Regions from separate parts of the Micromonospora sp. B11E3 genome, predicted to be linked through region 1. Evidence: riboswitches for the same ligand, from Rfam matches in the RefSeq annotation. Region 1 holds a riboswitch; each other region holds the start of a gene.
The links. Region 1 has a riboswitch for S-adenosylmethionine ahead of ABGB16_RS26750 (aminotransferase class V-fold PLP-dependent enzyme). Riboswitches for the same ligand answer to the same signal wherever they lie in the genome.
Positions count from the first base shown of each region.

Region 2: it holds a riboswitch for S-adenosylmethionine, as region 1 does, so the genes downstream of both, ABGB16_RS14250 (ABC transporter substrate-binding protein) here and ABGB16_RS26750 (aminotransferase class V-fold PLP-dependent enzyme) in region 1, are expected to answer to the same signal.
Region 3: it holds a riboswitch for S-adenosylmethionine, as region 1 does, so the genes downstream of both, thrC (threonine synthase) here and ABGB16_RS26750 (aminotransferase class V-fold PLP-dependent enzyme) in region 1, are expected to answer to the same signal.

Region 1 is NZ_JBDPMC010000071.1:21,691-26,606, reverse strand. It holds gene ABGB16_RS26755 (FUSC family protein) at 1-97, shown strand, start outside; gene ABGB16_RS26750 (aminotransferase class V-fold PLP-dependent enzyme) at 138-1,406, opposite strand; SAM riboswitch class IV at 1,454-1,573, opposite strand; gene ABGB16_RS26745 (PrsW family intramembrane metalloprotease) at 1,640-3,088, shown strand; gene ABGB16_RS26740 (hypothetical protein) at 3,154-3,321, opposite strand; gene ABGB16_RS26735 (co-chaperone GroES) at 3,459-3,806, opposite strand; gene ABGB16_RS26730 (AI-2E family transporter) at 3,950-4,916, shown strand, end outside.
Region 2 is NZ_JBDPMC010000022.1:87,243-92,158, forward strand. It holds gene ABGB16_RS14245 (amino acid ABC transporter permease) at 1-631, opposite strand, end outside; gene ABGB16_RS14250 (ABC transporter substrate-binding protein) at 666-1,562, opposite strand; SAM riboswitch class IV at 1,810-1,921, opposite strand; gene ABGB16_RS14255 (LacI family DNA-binding transcriptional regulator) at 2,196-3,233, shown strand; gene ABGB16_RS14260 (N-acetylmuramoyl-L-alanine amidase) at 3,419-4,552, opposite strand; gene ABGB16_RS14265 (SPFH domain-containing protein) at 4,792-4,916, shown strand, end outside.
Region 3 is NZ_JBDPMC010000040.1:10,439-15,354, forward strand. It holds gene ABGB16_RS20065 (GNAT family N-acetyltransferase) at 1-856, opposite strand, end outside; gene thrC (threonine synthase) at 1,270-2,556, opposite strand; SAM riboswitch class I at 2,568-2,698, opposite strand; gene ABGB16_RS20075 (DoxX family protein) at 2,858-3,301, opposite strand; gene ABGB16_RS20080 (ABC transporter permease subunit) at 3,408-4,280, opposite strand; gene ABGB16_RS20085 (alpha/beta fold hydrolase) at 4,280-4,916, opposite strand, start outside.

The DNA of each region.
Region 1 (4,916 bases):
GGTCCGACGGGCCTTCGGCGGCCCGGAGAAGGAGCAGGAGGGCGAGGCCGAGAGCTCGGCCGGCCCGCGGCCCCCCACCGCCCCCGCCCTCGGCTGAGCGGTCGGGGGCCGCCGTCAACGCCTGGGACAGGCCCTCCTCACGCGGAACATCGGAGCGCCGCGAGGGCGGCGAGCAGGCGGTCGACGTCGTCGGTCGTGCTGCCCAGCCCGAGGCTGGCCCGTAGGGCGGTCGGCGGCAGGTCGGTGCGCCCGCTGCGGGCGGCGGCCTCGGCGAGCAGCCGCCGGGCCAGCGGGTGGGCGCAGAACAGCCCGTCGCGGACCCCGATGTCGTGCCCCGCGGCCAGCTCCGCCGCCACCTCGGCCGAGTCCCGGCCGGCCACGACGAACGACACGATGCCGACCCGCGGCGCGTCCGGGCCGAAGGTGCGCAGCTCCACCGCGTGCGGCAGGGCGGCCAGGCCGTCCCGGAGCCGGGCCAGCAGCGCCTGCTCGTGGGCGTGCAGCGCGGCCCGGTCGGCGTCGGCCAGCGCCGCGCACACCGCCGCCAGGGCGACCGCGCCGAGCAGGTTGGGCGTGCCGCCCTCGTGCCGGGCCGGGCCGGTGGTCCAGCGCACGTCGTGGGTGGCCGCGCCGACGTGGCTGGTGGCGCCGCCCCCGGCCAGGTACGGCGGGGCCGCGTCCAGCCAGTCGCTCCGGCCGAGCAGCACTCCCGCCCCGAACGGCGCGTACAGCTTGTGCCCGGAGGCGGCCAGGTAATCCACGTCCAGCGCGGCCACGTCGACCGGGGCGTGCGGGGCGAGCTGGGCGGCGTCGACCGCGATCCGGGCGCCGTGCCGGCGGGCCACCAGCGCCAGCTCGGCCACCGGCCAGCGCTCCCCGGTCACGTTGCTCGCCCCGGTCACCGCGACCAGCACCGGCAGATCGGCCCGCGTACCGCGGCGCAGCTCCGTCAGCGCGGCCTCCAGCGCGCGGACCGCTTCACGCGGGGCGGCCGGCACCGGCAGCCGCACCGAGCCGCGCGGCCAGGGCAGCAGGTTGGCGTGGTGCTCGCCGGCGAAGGTGACCACCGTGGTCCCGGCGGGCAGGGCCCGGGCCAGCAGGTTCAGCGCGTCGGTGGTGTTGCGGGTGAAGACGACGTGGTCGCCCGCGCGGGCGCCGAAGAAGTCGCCGACCGTCTGCCGCGCCCGCTCGTACTCGAGGGTGCAGCGCCGCGACAGCGCGCCGGCGCCGCGGTGCACGCTCGCGTACCAGGGCAGGAGCTCGGCCACGGCGTCGGCCGCGGCCCGCGCGCACGGCGCGCTGGCGGCGTGGTCGAGGTTGACCTGGCCCGGCACGCCGAGCACGTCGAGCGGCCGCGCGGTCCGCGACGGCAGCGGGGGCAGCGGGGGTACGAGGGTGACGGTCACTGGCCTACCTCCGAGGTCCGGGGACCCCGGGGTGGGCACCGGGACGGGGTCCGCGCTTGCCCAGCGCCGGACGGGGCTGGGCCCGGTCATCACCCGGGGCACCCCACCGCGAACTAGACGAGGGTTGCCGGCCAGCAAGCCGGGGCTTCGCGCTGGCACTCGTGACCTGCCGGCAGCATACCGCCCGCCGGATGCGGCCGGACCCGCCGGTCGGGGGTGACTACGCTGACGGGATGGCCGACACCCCGCCCGGCGGCGCCACCCCGCCGTGGACCGCGCCCCCCGTCCCGTCGCCGCCCGGCGGGGCCGACAGGATGCCGCCGCGCCGGCTGGGCTGGCGGCGGATCGTGGTGTTGACCCTGGTGGTGCTGCTGATCGCGGCCTGCGCGGTCTACATGCTGTTCGTGCTCGGCTCGAACCTCGGCCCGCAGGCGCTCCTGGTCGGCGTGCTCGCCGCCGTCCTGCCGGTGCCGGTCCTGGTCGCCGCCTTCCTCTGGCTCGACCGGTACGAGCCGGAGCCGCTGAAGTACCTGGTCTTCTGCTTCGCCTGGGGCGCGTTCGTCTCCACCGCCGCCTCGCTGACCGTCAACGAGTTCTTCGCCGCCCGGTTCGCCGACTGGCAGTTGCCCGCCGCACTCACCGGGGTGCTGGTCGCCCCGTTCATCGAGGAGTTGACCAAGGCGCTCGGGCCGATCCTGCTGCTGGTGTTCCGCCGCCGGGAGTGGTCCGGGATCACCGACGGCCTGGTCTACTGCGGGCTGTCGGCGGTCGGCTTCGCGATGGTGGAGAACATCCTCTACCTCGGCGGCTACGGCTACCGCTCGGGCGTCGACGAGTACGGCCCGGCGACCGGGGCCCAGCAGGTCATCGCGATCTTCATCGTCCGGATCCTGCTGTTCGGGTTCGCCCACCCGCTGTTCACCTCGATGACCGGGGTGGGGCTGGGCATCGCCGCCCGTGCGGCCGACCGGCGGCTGCGGTTCCTCGCCCCGATCGCGGGCCTGCTGCTGGCGATGATGCTGCACGGCACCTGGAACCTGCTGCCGTCGCTGGCCCAGGCCACGGGGCAGGCGGTGATCGCCCTGTACGGGTACCTCGGGGTGATGGTGCCGATCTTCTTCGGCATGGTCGGCCTGGCCGTCTGGCTGCGCGGCTGGGAGGGCCGGCTGACCGAGCGCACCCTGCCGGACTACGTGCGGGCCGGCTGGCTGACCCCGCCGGAGGTGGCCTCCCTGGGCAGCCTCGGCCGGCGGCACGCCGCCCGCACCTGGGCGCGGCGGGTCGCCGGGGACGCCGGGGTGAAGGCGATGCGCGGGTACCAGTTCTCCGCCACCCGCCTGGCCCTACTGCGCGACGGGATGCGCCGGGGGCTGGACCGCAGCCCCGTCGACCGGGAACGGACGGTGCGGGAGGAACGGGAACTGCTGGACGCGATCACGGCGTACCGGTCGTTCTTCGTCGGCCGCGACCCGCAGGCCCCGGTCGGGCGCTGGGACGGCCAGCGCTACCACCTGCGGTTCCCGGACGGCTCGGAGCGGCCGGTCGACGCCCCGGACGACCCCGTCGTGCCGATCCCCGTGGTGCTCGCCCCATCGCCGCCTCCCGCCCATCCGGCCGGCTACGGCCCGCCGGGCTGGTACGGCCCCGGCCCGGCCGCCCCCTGGCCGCCGGGCCGGCCCTGACCGGCCGGCCGCGCCCCCGGTTCTCGGGTCGGATCCGACCGGCCGGCCCCTCGGGTCGGGGCCCGTCAGGTCATCAGGCTGGTGAGGAAGTCTCCGAGGCCCTGCGCCATCGCCATCAGGCCCGCCCCGATCGCCTTGACCATCTGCGCCGCGCCCTCGGGCCGGAACGCCATGAAGTAGATCAGGAACGCGACGCTTCCCCAGGCGAGCAGCTTCTTGACGAATACCGGCATGGTCCCTCCCCAGGGCGCTGACGTGCCTGGCTTCCCGCCGCCGGCAGGCGCAAACGACGGCGGGAGCCGGGACGGGCCCCGGGGGAGAGGTGTCAAAAGGGGCCCCTGCCGTGCCAGAGGCACCGACAGGGCGGCCCTTACAGGTACAGGCCGGTGGAGCCGGACGGCTCCGACTCGACCCGCTCGGCGGCGACGGCGTGCACGTCCCGCTCGCGCAGCAGGACGTACCCCCGGCCGTGCAGCTCGACCTCCGACCGGTCGTCGGGGTCGAAGAGCACCCGGTCGCCGGAGACGATGGAGCGGACGTGCGGGCCCACGCCCACCGCGGTCGCCCAGGCCAGCCGCTTGCCCACCGCGGCGGTCGCGGGGATCACGATGCCGGCGGTGGAGCGGCGCTCACCCTCGCTCCCCTCCATCCGCACCAGCACCCGATCGTGCAGCATGCGGATCGGCAGGCCGGAGTCGAGATTCTTGTCGGCGGTCACGACGGAACGGTACCGCGTCGGCCCGGGCGGGTCCGCCGGTGGTTGCGCGGTGACCTCGGGGGCGGTTGTGGCGGAATCCGCCTATGGTGGTGCCCGGGGAACGTATCCTGGCCCCCCTGTCGTCCTGGTTGGGCGGATACCTGATGCGGGAGGTGCGCTTGAGCCGCTTCGAGCGGGTGCGTGGACGGCTCCGCCGCGCGTTCGAGTCGGGACGGGAGTCGGTGCGACGCGATCGCCCGGACACCGCCGACGCGGGCGCACCGGAGGAGGGCGGGGTCGCCTCGCCGGCCTCGCCGGGCCCGGCCGCCCCGCCGTCGGCGGCGGTGGTCGGCGCCGAGCCCCCCGCCGCCGTGCACGCCTCCACCTCCAGCCGCGACGACGCGGACGTGCCGCACGCCCTGCGGATCGCCGCCGCCTGGTCGTGGCGGCTCATCGTCATCGGGGCCGTGGCGTGGGCGCTGTTGAGGATCGTCGGCACCATCCGGGTCGTGATCATCCCGCTGGCGATCGCGCTGCTGCTCTCCGCGCTGCTGGCGCCGGCCGTCGGCTGGCTGCTCCGGGCGCGCCTGCCCCGGTCCCTGGCGACCGGGGTGGTGCTGGTGGGGGGCCTGGCCGCGGTCGTCGGCACGCTGACCCTGGTGGTCAACGAGTTCATCAAGGGCGTGCCGGAGCTGAGCAGGAACGCGTCCCAGGGTGTGCGGCAGATCCAGGACTGGCTCAAGACCGGCCCGCTGCACCTCTCCGACAGCCAGCTCAACCGGTACATCGACGAGGCCCAGAACTGGATCAACGAGAACACCAACAACCTGACCAGCGGGGCGATCTCCACCGCCGCCACCCTCGCCGAGGTGCTGACCGGCATGGTGCTGGTGCTGTTCGCCACGTTCTTCTTCCTGCGCGACGGCAACAGCATCTGGCGCTTCCTGGTCCGGCTGCTGCCGGTGGCCGCCCGGTGGAAGGTCGACGACGCCGGCCGGGCGTCCTGGGAGACCCTGGTCGCCTACGTGCGGGCCACCGTGCTGGTCGCCTTCATCGACGCCGTCGGCATCGGCATCTTCCTGGTGGTCTTCGACATCCCGTTCGCGTTCCCGCTGGCGGCGCTGGTCTTTC
Region 2 (4,916 bases), on a different contig from region 1:
ACAGGCCCGCCAGCAGCAGTGCGGACTCGTTGCCGGTGTTCGCCGCGTGGTCCTGCCCGATCCGGAACAGCTCCCGCTGGCTGGCGACGAGGCCGAGGAAGTAGACCAGGCTGGAGTCCTTGATCAGCGCGATGAGCTGGTTGACCCACGCCGGCAGCACGCGGCGCACGCCCTGCGGGATGATCACCAGCCGCATCGCCTCGCCCCAGGAGAAGCCCAGCGCCCGGGCGCCCTCCAGCTGCGCGGCCTCCACGCTCTGGATGCCGGACCGGAAGATCTCCCCGATGTACGCCGCGGCGATCAGCGACAGCGCCAGGATGCCCAGCGGGTACGGGTTGGGACCCCACACCTGCATGCCCAGCGGCGCCAGCCCGACGCCGATGAGCAGGATCGTCGCCGCGGCGGGCAGCCCCCGGAAGACGTCGGTGTAGACCCGGGCCGGCCAGCGCAGCCACCGGGTACGGGAGATGCCGGCCACGGCCAGCAGAATGCCCAGCAGCGAGCCGAGCAGGGCGGCCGAGATCGCCAGGATCAGCGTGTTGGGCAGCCCGACCGTCAGCATCTCGGGCAGCGCCGCGCGCATCGAGTCCCAGTCGAAGAACGTCTCCCACAGGGTGCTCAGTGGATCCATCGTCCCGTCCGTCCCGCTCGCTCGTCACGTACCGTCAGGAAGCCGCCGAGGCGGACGCCGACGGCGCGGCCGTCCCGGACGGCTCGGTCGCCGCCGACGGGACCGGCACGGTGCCGCTGCCCGGCTTGAAGTCGGCCGGGATCGGGCGGCCCGGGTAGTACTGGGCCTGCAGCCGGCTCCAGGTGCCGTCGGCGATGACCTCGTCGAGGCCCTTGTTGAGCGCCTCGCGCAGCTTGTCGTTGCCCTTGGCCACCGCGTACGCGGTCGGGGCGGGGCTGAGCTGCTTCGCCGCCACCTTGATCTTGCCTCCGCTGTCGGCGGCGGTCTTCTCGCCGATCTCGGCCGGGGCGATCCACGCGTCGGCGGTGCCTGCCTTGAGCTGGTTGAGCGCGCCGTTGTAGTCGGGCACCCGCACCGGGTTCAGGTTCTGCCCGGTGGCGTAGTCGTCCTGCACGGTGCCCTGCACGACCACGACCCGCTTGCCCGCGAGCTGGTCGAAGCCGGTGATCGAGGAGCCGGCCGGGACGTCGAGGCCGAAGTAGCCGAAGTCGTAGCCGTTGCCGAAGTCGACGGTCTTCTTCCGCGCCTCGGTGATGGTGATCGACGAGCTGCCGACGTCGAACTTGTGGTTGTTGACCTGCGACAGCAGTGCGGAGAAGTCGGTGCCGACGAACTCCACCTTCAGGCCGATCTTCGCCGCGACCGCGGTGAGCAGGTCGTTGTCGAAGCCGGTGAACTTGCCGTCCTTCAGGTAGACGTTCGGCGGGGCGTCGGTGAGCGTGCCGGTGCGCAGCACGCCGGCCTGGAGCAGGCCGTACGGGTTGTCCGCCGCGTTCGGGGCGTCGTCGCCGCAGGCGGTCAGCGCCCCGGCGGCGAGGACGGCGGCGGCGCCGAGGGCGGCGACCTTGGTCAGGGCAGGAAGGAATCGCACAGGTGTCTCCTGGATCGGGGAAACGGCGCGCCGCCGACCGCCGAGGACGGCGTCGGGTGGGCGTACCGGGAGGGGTTGCCGGAAGGGGGCGCTCAGCGCGAGGTGCGGCGACAGCCGGCGCTGCACATTCGCATCAGGTCCACGTGCCGGCGCCTGACCAGCGCGACGCGGGGGAGCGGGGCTCCGGCCGGCGGGCGGAGGTGGTAGGCAGACATGGCTCTCCAGGGTCGGTGATGACCTGGGGACCAGGCCACGCTTGCACCGGTGACACTCCGGTGCCTGGTCTTCACCCGGGGCACCCCACCGCGGAGGAGGGTTGCCGGCCAGCGAGCCGGGGCTTGGCGCTGGCGCTCATGACCTGCACCGACAGTAACAGGGCACCCGGGCCGCCCGTCCAGCCGATATGACCACGCTCACGCGCTGTGACCGGACGGGTGGTCGGCGTCCACCGCCGGTAGCGCCGTACGTGGGCGAAAGGGCCTGGTCGCGGCTGGCGGAGACGTCTTCGTAACAGACCCTTGACCCCGTCGTCGGCGGACCCGCAGACTCCCCCGGAAACGTTTACGGGTTGCAGGCGGAGGTGCCGGGGGGCGTGGGTCGTAAACGTCTACCCTCGGTGCCGGGCGGCCGGCAGTGCACACCGTCGCCGCCCGCGCCGGCGTCTCGATCGCCTCGGCGTCCCGGGTGCTCAACGGCGTGGGCGGCGGCCCGGAGACCGTCCGCAAGGTGCATGCCGCCGCCGAGGTCGGATACGTCCCGAACGCCGTCGCACGCTCGCTGCAGTCGCAGCGCACCGGCCTGGTCGCGCTCGCCGTCGAGGACCTCGGCAACCCGGTGTACGCGGCGATGACGCGGGCCGTCGAGGAGATCGTCGCCGCGTCCGGCCGGCAACTGCTGGTGCACGCCACGGGCGGCCGGGTCGACGACGAGCGCGCCCTGCTGCGCCGGCTGGCCAACCGCCACGTCGACGGGATGATCGCCTCGCTGATCCGGGTCACCGAGGAGCACCTGGCCGCCATCGGCGACAGTCCCGTTCCGGTGGTGGTGGTCGGTCGGCTCGGCGCCGATGCCGCCGTCGACAACGTCCGCACCGACTCCCGCGCCGGCGTGGCGTTGGCCGTGGACCATCTGCTCGCCGCCGGCCGGCGGCGGATCGGCTTCGTCAACGGCCCCCTCGACACGGTCCCCGGCGCGGCCCGCGCCGCCGGCTTCCGGGCCGCCCTCGCCGCGCGGGGCGTCGAGTTCGACGACCGCCTGGTCGAGGTGGGCGACTTCCGGTACGACGCGGGCCGCGCCGCCACCGAGCGGCTGCTCGCCCGGGCCCGCCCCGACGCCCTGCTCTGCGCCGACGTCCTCATCGCCGTCGGCGCCCTGCACGCCCTGCTCGCCGCCGGCCACCGGGTGCCCGACGACGTCGCCCTGGTCGGCATGGACGACACCGAACTGGCGCGGATGGTGTTTCCCCAGCTGTCCAGCGTCTCCCTCGGCTCTGCCGAGCGCGGTCGGCGCGCCGCCGAGCTGCTGCTGCAGCGGATCGCCGAACCCGGCCTGCCGCCCCGCCGCGAGCAGGTCCCGCCGCGCCTGGTCGTCCGCGCCTCCAGCGCCGCGCCGTCCGCCGTGCCCACGGTCGCGGTACCCGGGCCGCTGGAACTGGGGGCGCGTGGGCGCTGATCGCGCGCACCGCCCCGCGTACCCGCAGGTGGCGGCGTGCCCGCGGCGCGCGACCGCCCGACGCCGCCCGCGGGGCCACGCCGTCGAGCGCCGCAACCCGTCGGGGGGGCCCGGTCCTGCCCGGCCCGTCGCCCGCCGGAGCGGGCGGCGGCGCGGGTGACCCACCCACGCCGCCGCCCGCGGTGTCAGTCCGCCTGGAACGACGGGCGGACGACGCCGCCGACGAGTGCGCACCAGGTGTTCGTGTCGACCTTGCCGTTCGGCTCCAGGCCGTGCAGCCGCTGCAGGTCCTGGACGGCCTTCTTGGTGGCGTAGTCGAACTGGCCGCTCACGGCGACGTCGGCCCAGCCCTTCATGTTCAGCATGAACTGGGCGGCGCTGACCGGGGCGCCGGTGGCGTCCTTCTCCAGCTCCGGCGCCAGCGTCTCCCACGTCGGCGTGGTCAGCGTGGCGTCGACCTCGACCGGGATGCCGTTGCGGGCCTGCCAGTCCTGCACCGCCGCCACGGTCGCCGCGTCGAAGGCGCTGCTGACCGACAGGGTGTAGCCGCGGTGGGTGAGCAGGTACTGCACCACCCGCACCGAGGGGGAGCTGACGAAACGCCACAGGTCCGGCCAGCGGCGCGCCGGCACGTCCGCGAGGTCGGTGCCCAGTTCGCGGAACACGCGCCGGCGCAGCGTCGGGAACTGCGCGTAGAACGCCGCGCCGGGGCAGAGGGTGTTGCGGAAGTCCCAGTGGCCGAAGATGTCGTGGGCGTGCAGCCCGTACTGGCGGCAGATCGTCGTGCAGAGCCGCACCAGCGAGTCCAGCAGCGCCTGCGGGGGCGTCTCGGTGACGTACGTGCCCTCGTTCTCGATACCGATGGCCCGGCCGTTCTCGCCGGGGCAGTGCGCCGAGATCATCTGCCGGTCGCCGGCGGTCAGCCGTTCCAGGCTGCCGCGGCGGCCCTCCGTCACGTACCCGCCGCGGCTGACCGTGAAGTGCTGGCCGGTGTCCGACCAGCCGTTGCCGTCCATGTGCAGGTTCTGGCAGTCCCGGGCCAGCTTGATCGCCTGCTCGCGGGAGTAGTCGGTGACGTTCGGGAACGCCATGTGGTGCACGATGATCTTGTTGGTGGGGATGGCGCTGACCGACAGCGGGTCCTTCGGCGGGCGGGCGCCCCACTGGTCGCAGCTGATGATCCAGTCGAGGTCCGAATCGGAAGCGGCCCGCGCGGCGGTGGGGAACGCGAGTTCCGATCCGACGACGGCGACCGCGGCCGCGCCGAGCCCGGCCCGCAGCACCGTGCGGCGGTCCAGTTCGGAATGGTCGAGGTGCATGGCATCTCCTTCGTGGCCGATGGACGACCGGGGGTGAAAAGGAGCTACAGAGGGAAAGGCTGAGGTGGAGAATATTGCCACAGCCGGCGGAACGCCAGGGGTGGGTCGCTGGGGTCGGTGGCCGGTGCTCCGCGTGGGGCCCGACGGCCTCCGGCCGGTGCCGACCGGGACGAATGCCGGGCGGCATCGCGGGTATGCGCGGCGCCGGGAGGCGGGGGGCCTCCGGGATCGAGGGGGACATGGCAGTGGGCGCCGTCGTCGGCCTGGTCATCGTCGTCGTGCTCGCGCTGCTCCTGCTGTCGCTGAGCGTGCGCATGGTGCAGCAGTACCAGCGTGGCATCGTCTTCCGCTTCGGGCGGGTGCT
Region 3 (4,916 bases), on a different contig from region 1:
GCCCGAGCCGGTGCCCCCGGTGGTCGGGGTCGACGATGGTGATCTGCTGGAACGCGTGCCACGGGGTGCTCGGGCCGACGTCGAGCAGCGTCCAGGCGACCAGCCGGCCGGACGCCACGTGCACCGCCCCCTGGTGGTAGCGGCGCCGCCCCCGGACGTCCAGCGCCCGCTCGGTCCCCCGCAGCCGCTCGACGTCGATGTTCTCCGGCTCCCACTCCAGGTCGCCCAGCGGCACGTCGGCCATCAGCCGGCCGTCGAGGTAGGCGACGTCCGCCGCGTACTCGGCGGGAGTGTGGCCGTACCAGCGGACGACCCGGTAGCCGGCGGCGCGGGACCGGGCGTCGGCCAGCAGGTCGTCGAGCGCGGCCCGGTCGAGGCGGGTCGGGTCGAGCCGGCGGCGGACCTCGGCCAGCGCGGGCAGCGCGCCCGTCGCGGCGGCGAACGCCCCACCGGCCCCGCCCCGCTCCGGGCCGCCGGGCAGGGCCGACACGGCCGGGGCGAACACCCGCTTGCGCCCCCGCTCGCGCAGCAGGCGCACGCAGTGGCCGAGCAGCGCCCGGCCGACGCCGCGCCTCCGGTGCGCCGGGTGCACGGCCAGGTCGAGGCTGGCGTTCTCGGTGTTGTCGAGCTGCGGCAGGTCGAGGCGGAGGTACCCGGCCGGCACCCCGTCGAGCCGGGCGAGCGCCGCCACGACCTCGGTGCCCGGCATCGGGTGCCGGATCGCGCCCTCGAACCGCCGCCGGCACACCGGCGGGAAGTCCGGCACGTCCGCCGCTTCGGCCGCCGCCCTGATCCGGTACGCCCCGTCGACCGCCGCCTGGTCGGCCGGGTCGATCGGCGCGATGTCGATACCCATGGCCCGAGAGTGGCCCGGAGAAGACGATCGGGCCAGCGAATTTCCTCGCTGGCCCGATCGGAGGTTGGTCGGGAGGGACGGTCGCACAACGCCTCCGGCGCTGGGTCGGATGACTTGAAAAGTCTCCGGCGAAACGCCCTCCCGCACGGAGCATCGTGCGCCCGTCCGGTTCCTGCCGTCAAGTCCTTACCGGCAGGTTTTTCACACCGAACGCGAAAAGCCCGTTACCCAACGGATCCGCCCTATCCCCCGTCCGGGCGATCCGTCCCCACCCGACCGACGGACACCGCTGCCCCGCCCCGCCCGAACCTCCCGCGATCTTGCAGTTACGGCCCGACATATGGCGCGAACACCCCGAAACGAGGGCCACAAGTGCAAGATCGCCGAGGTCGGGTGGGGGCGGGGTGGGTGGGTCAGCCGAGGAGGCCGGCGTCGCGGGCGGCGCGCAGGGACGGCCTGATCCGGTGGGTCGGGCCGACCTGGCCGGCGACCGCGTCGAGGGTCTTCAGGCCCTCGCCGGTATTGAACACCACCGTCTCCGCCGTCGGGTCGAGCCGGCCGGACTCGACCAGCTTGCGCAACACCGCCACGGTCACCCCGCCCGCCGTCTCGGCGAAGACGCCGGCCGTCCGGGCCAGCAGGCGGATGCCCGCGCGGATCTCGTCGTCGTCGGCGTACTCCATCCACCCGCCGGTGCGCCGGACGGCCTCCAGCGCGTACAGGCCGGCGGCCGGGTCGCCGATGTTCAGCGACTTGGCGATGCCGGTGGGCTTGACGGGGGTGATGGTGTCGCTGCCGGCGTGCAGGGCGGTGGCGATCGGGTTGCAGCCGGCGGACTGGGCGCCGAACACCTTCCAGCCGCCGGCAGGCGCCTCGACCAGACCGATCTCGACCAGCTCGCTGAACGCCTTGTCGACCTTCGTGAGCAGTTCCCCGCTGGCCATCGGGATGACCACCTGGGCCGGGATGCGCCAGCCGAGCTGCTCGGCCACCTCGTACCCGAGGGTCTTGGAGCCCTCGGCGTAGTACGGCCGGACGTTGACGTTGACGAACGCCGTGTCCTCGAACTCGTCGGTCTCCACCAGCTCGCCGCAGAGCCGGTTCACGTCGTCGTACGAACCGTCGATGGCGACCAGCTCGCCGCCGTAGACGGCGGTGGTGATCACCTTGCCCTGCTCCAGGTCGCTCGGAATGAACACGACGGACGGGACCCCGGCGCGGGCGGCGTGCGCGGCGACGGAGTTGGCCAGGTTGCCCGTGGACGCGCAGGCGAACCGGGTGAAGCCGAGCGCCCGGGCCGCGGTCAACGCCACCGAGACGACCCGGTCCTTGAACGAGTGGGTGGGGTTGGCGCTGTCGTCCTTGACCCAGAGCGGGGCGGTGATGCCCAGCTCGGCGGCCAGGTGCGGGGCGGCGACCAGCGGGGTCAGCCCCGGATCGAGGGTCACCCGGGCGGCCGGGTCCTGGCCGGCCGGGAGCAGGGCGGCGTACCGCCACAGGTTGCGGGGGCCGGCCTCGATCTGCTCGCGGGTGACGCGGGCCAGGGCGGCCGGGTCGTAGTCGACCTCCAGCGGGCCGAAACATTCGAAACAGGCGTGCTGCGCGGCGAGCGGGTAGCGGGCCTGACAGGCCCGGCAGACCAGGGCGCGGGCGGGGCTGGCGGTGGTGTCGATGCCGGACGCGGCGAGGGTCGACGTCATGTCGAGGAGTCCTCTCATCTTCCCCACACCGCACCCTGCGGCGGGGACGGAATTGGCACCTGCCCGCGCCGCTCGTCGTCGAGCGCGTGGGTGGTTGCCGGGGCGTCTTTGGGCCGTATCCCTCAGCCCCTCTGGATGAGGTATGCAGTTGTGCTGCCGAGTCTACGACGGTCCTCCCGGGCCGCCACCCGTTCTTCCCACCCTGTGAGCTGCGCCGCAGTGTCCGCACAACTTCAGGGAAGTAGTGGCCTCGTCGCCGGCTGAGACCACTACTTCCCGGAAGTTGTCGCCGCCCGGTGGGTCAGCGGGCGGGGGTGAGGGTGGGGGTGGGAGTGGCGGTCGAGGAGCGGCGGCGGCCGAGGACGCTGTCGAGCGCCCAGCCGCCCGGGCCGAGCACCGCGACGAGCACGAACGACCAGCAGAACAGCGCCGCGAGCTCGCCGCCGTTGCGCAGCGGCAGCAGCCCGTCCGGCTGGTGCACCACGAAGTACGCGTACGCCATGGAGCCGGAGGCGAGCAGCGCGGCGGGCCGGGTGAGGAGCCCGACCAGCACGAGCGCGCCGCAGACGGCCTGGATCAGCGCGGCCCACCAGCCCGGCCACTGGCCGACCGGCACCGCCTGCCCGGTGCCCCGCGCCCCGCCGAACAGGCCGAACAGCGACGACATCCCGTGGAGCAGGAACAACAGGCCGATCACCATGCGGAACAGGGACAGCACCGGCGGACCCAACCGATCGACTCTCATCCAACACCTCCAGAGTCAACAATTGACTACGCAAGGATGCTGGATTAATTCAGGAGAGTCGATAGCTTTCTCGTTAAAAAGTTGTTTCCACGGGGTGCCCGTACGGTCAGCTCGTGATGTCCTTGCGGGTGAACCGCCAGTACGCTAGCGACCAGAAGACGGTGGCGTAGCCGACCGCCGAGACGCAGCCGCGCACCACGTCGTCCGTCTGCACCGGCGTCGACAGCAGCCCCAACCAGGCGGTGCTGTAGTGGGTCGGCAGGAAGGCGCGCAGCGCACCGAGCGCGGTGATCTGGTCCAGGATGCTGGAGAGGATCCAGAGCAGCACCGCCCCGCCGACCGCTCCGAGCGCCGCGTCCGTGACCACCGACAGCAGGAACGCCAGCCCGGCCACCGCCAGCAGGACGACCGCCAGGTAGCCGAGCACCGCCAGCAGCCGCAGCAGCCCCTCGCCCGGCTCCAACTGTGCCGCGACCTGGCTGTGCAGCGGCTCCCAGCCGTACCGGAGGGTGCCGGCGGCCAGGGCGGTGCCGGCGAGCAGCACGAGCGCCAGCCCCGCGTACGCGAGCGCCACCAGCAGCTTCACCGTCAGCAGCCGGGCCCGGGGCACCGGCACGGCGAGCAGGTACCGCAGGCTCCCCCAGCTCGCCTCGCTGGCCACCGTGTCCCCGAAGAACAGCGCGACCACCACGACCAGCAGGAACGACGCCGACACCAGCAGCGAGAACAGGGTGAAGTTCAGCCCGCCCGAGGTGGCCAGCTCGGACATGCTGGAGAACTCGCCCCGGCCGCCCCGGTCGTCCTCCCCGGAGTCGAACTGGAACGCGACCAGGATGATCAGCGGCAGCAGCACCATGAACCCGAGCGCGAGCTGGGTACGCCGCCGGGACGCCTGCCGGCGGAACTCCGCCCCGAACGGCAGCGTGGCCGACGGGCGGTAGCCGGCCGCCGCGCCCACCGTGGAAGACGACTGCGCCATCACCGGTCCCCGCTTCCCCGAGAGTTCTCGCCCACCAGGGCGAGGAACGCGTCCTCCAGGCGGCGCCGCGGCACCACCCGGTCCACCCCGATCCCGGCCCGGACCAGCTCGGCCACCACCTCGCTGCGCGCGGTGCCGTTGGTGTCCACCACCAGGTGCCCGTCGGAGTCGGGCAGCACCCGGACCCCGTCGAGCCGGTCCAGCACGGTCCGCGCCGCGTCCGGGTCGGTCACGTCGAACAGCACACTCGGCGACTCGCCCACGATCTCCTCCACCGGGCCGGACGCCACGATCCGCCCCTTGTTGACCACCACGGCGTGGGTGCAGGTCTGCTCCACCTCGGCGAGCAGGTGGCTGGAGACCAGCACCGCCCGGCCGTCGGTGGCGTAGCGCTGGAGCACCCGGCGCATCTCGGCGATCTGCGGCGGGTCCAGCCCGTCCGTCGGCTCGTCCAGCACCAGCAGCTCGGGCAGGCCGAGCATGGCCTGGGCGATGGCCAGCCGCTGCCGCATCCCGTGGCTGTACTTGCGCGTCCTGCGGTGCACCGAGTCGCCCAGCCCGGCGATCTCCAGCGCCTCGTCGAAGTGCGCGTCCTCCCACGGCCTGCCGGTGGCCCGCCAGTACGCCCTCAGGTTG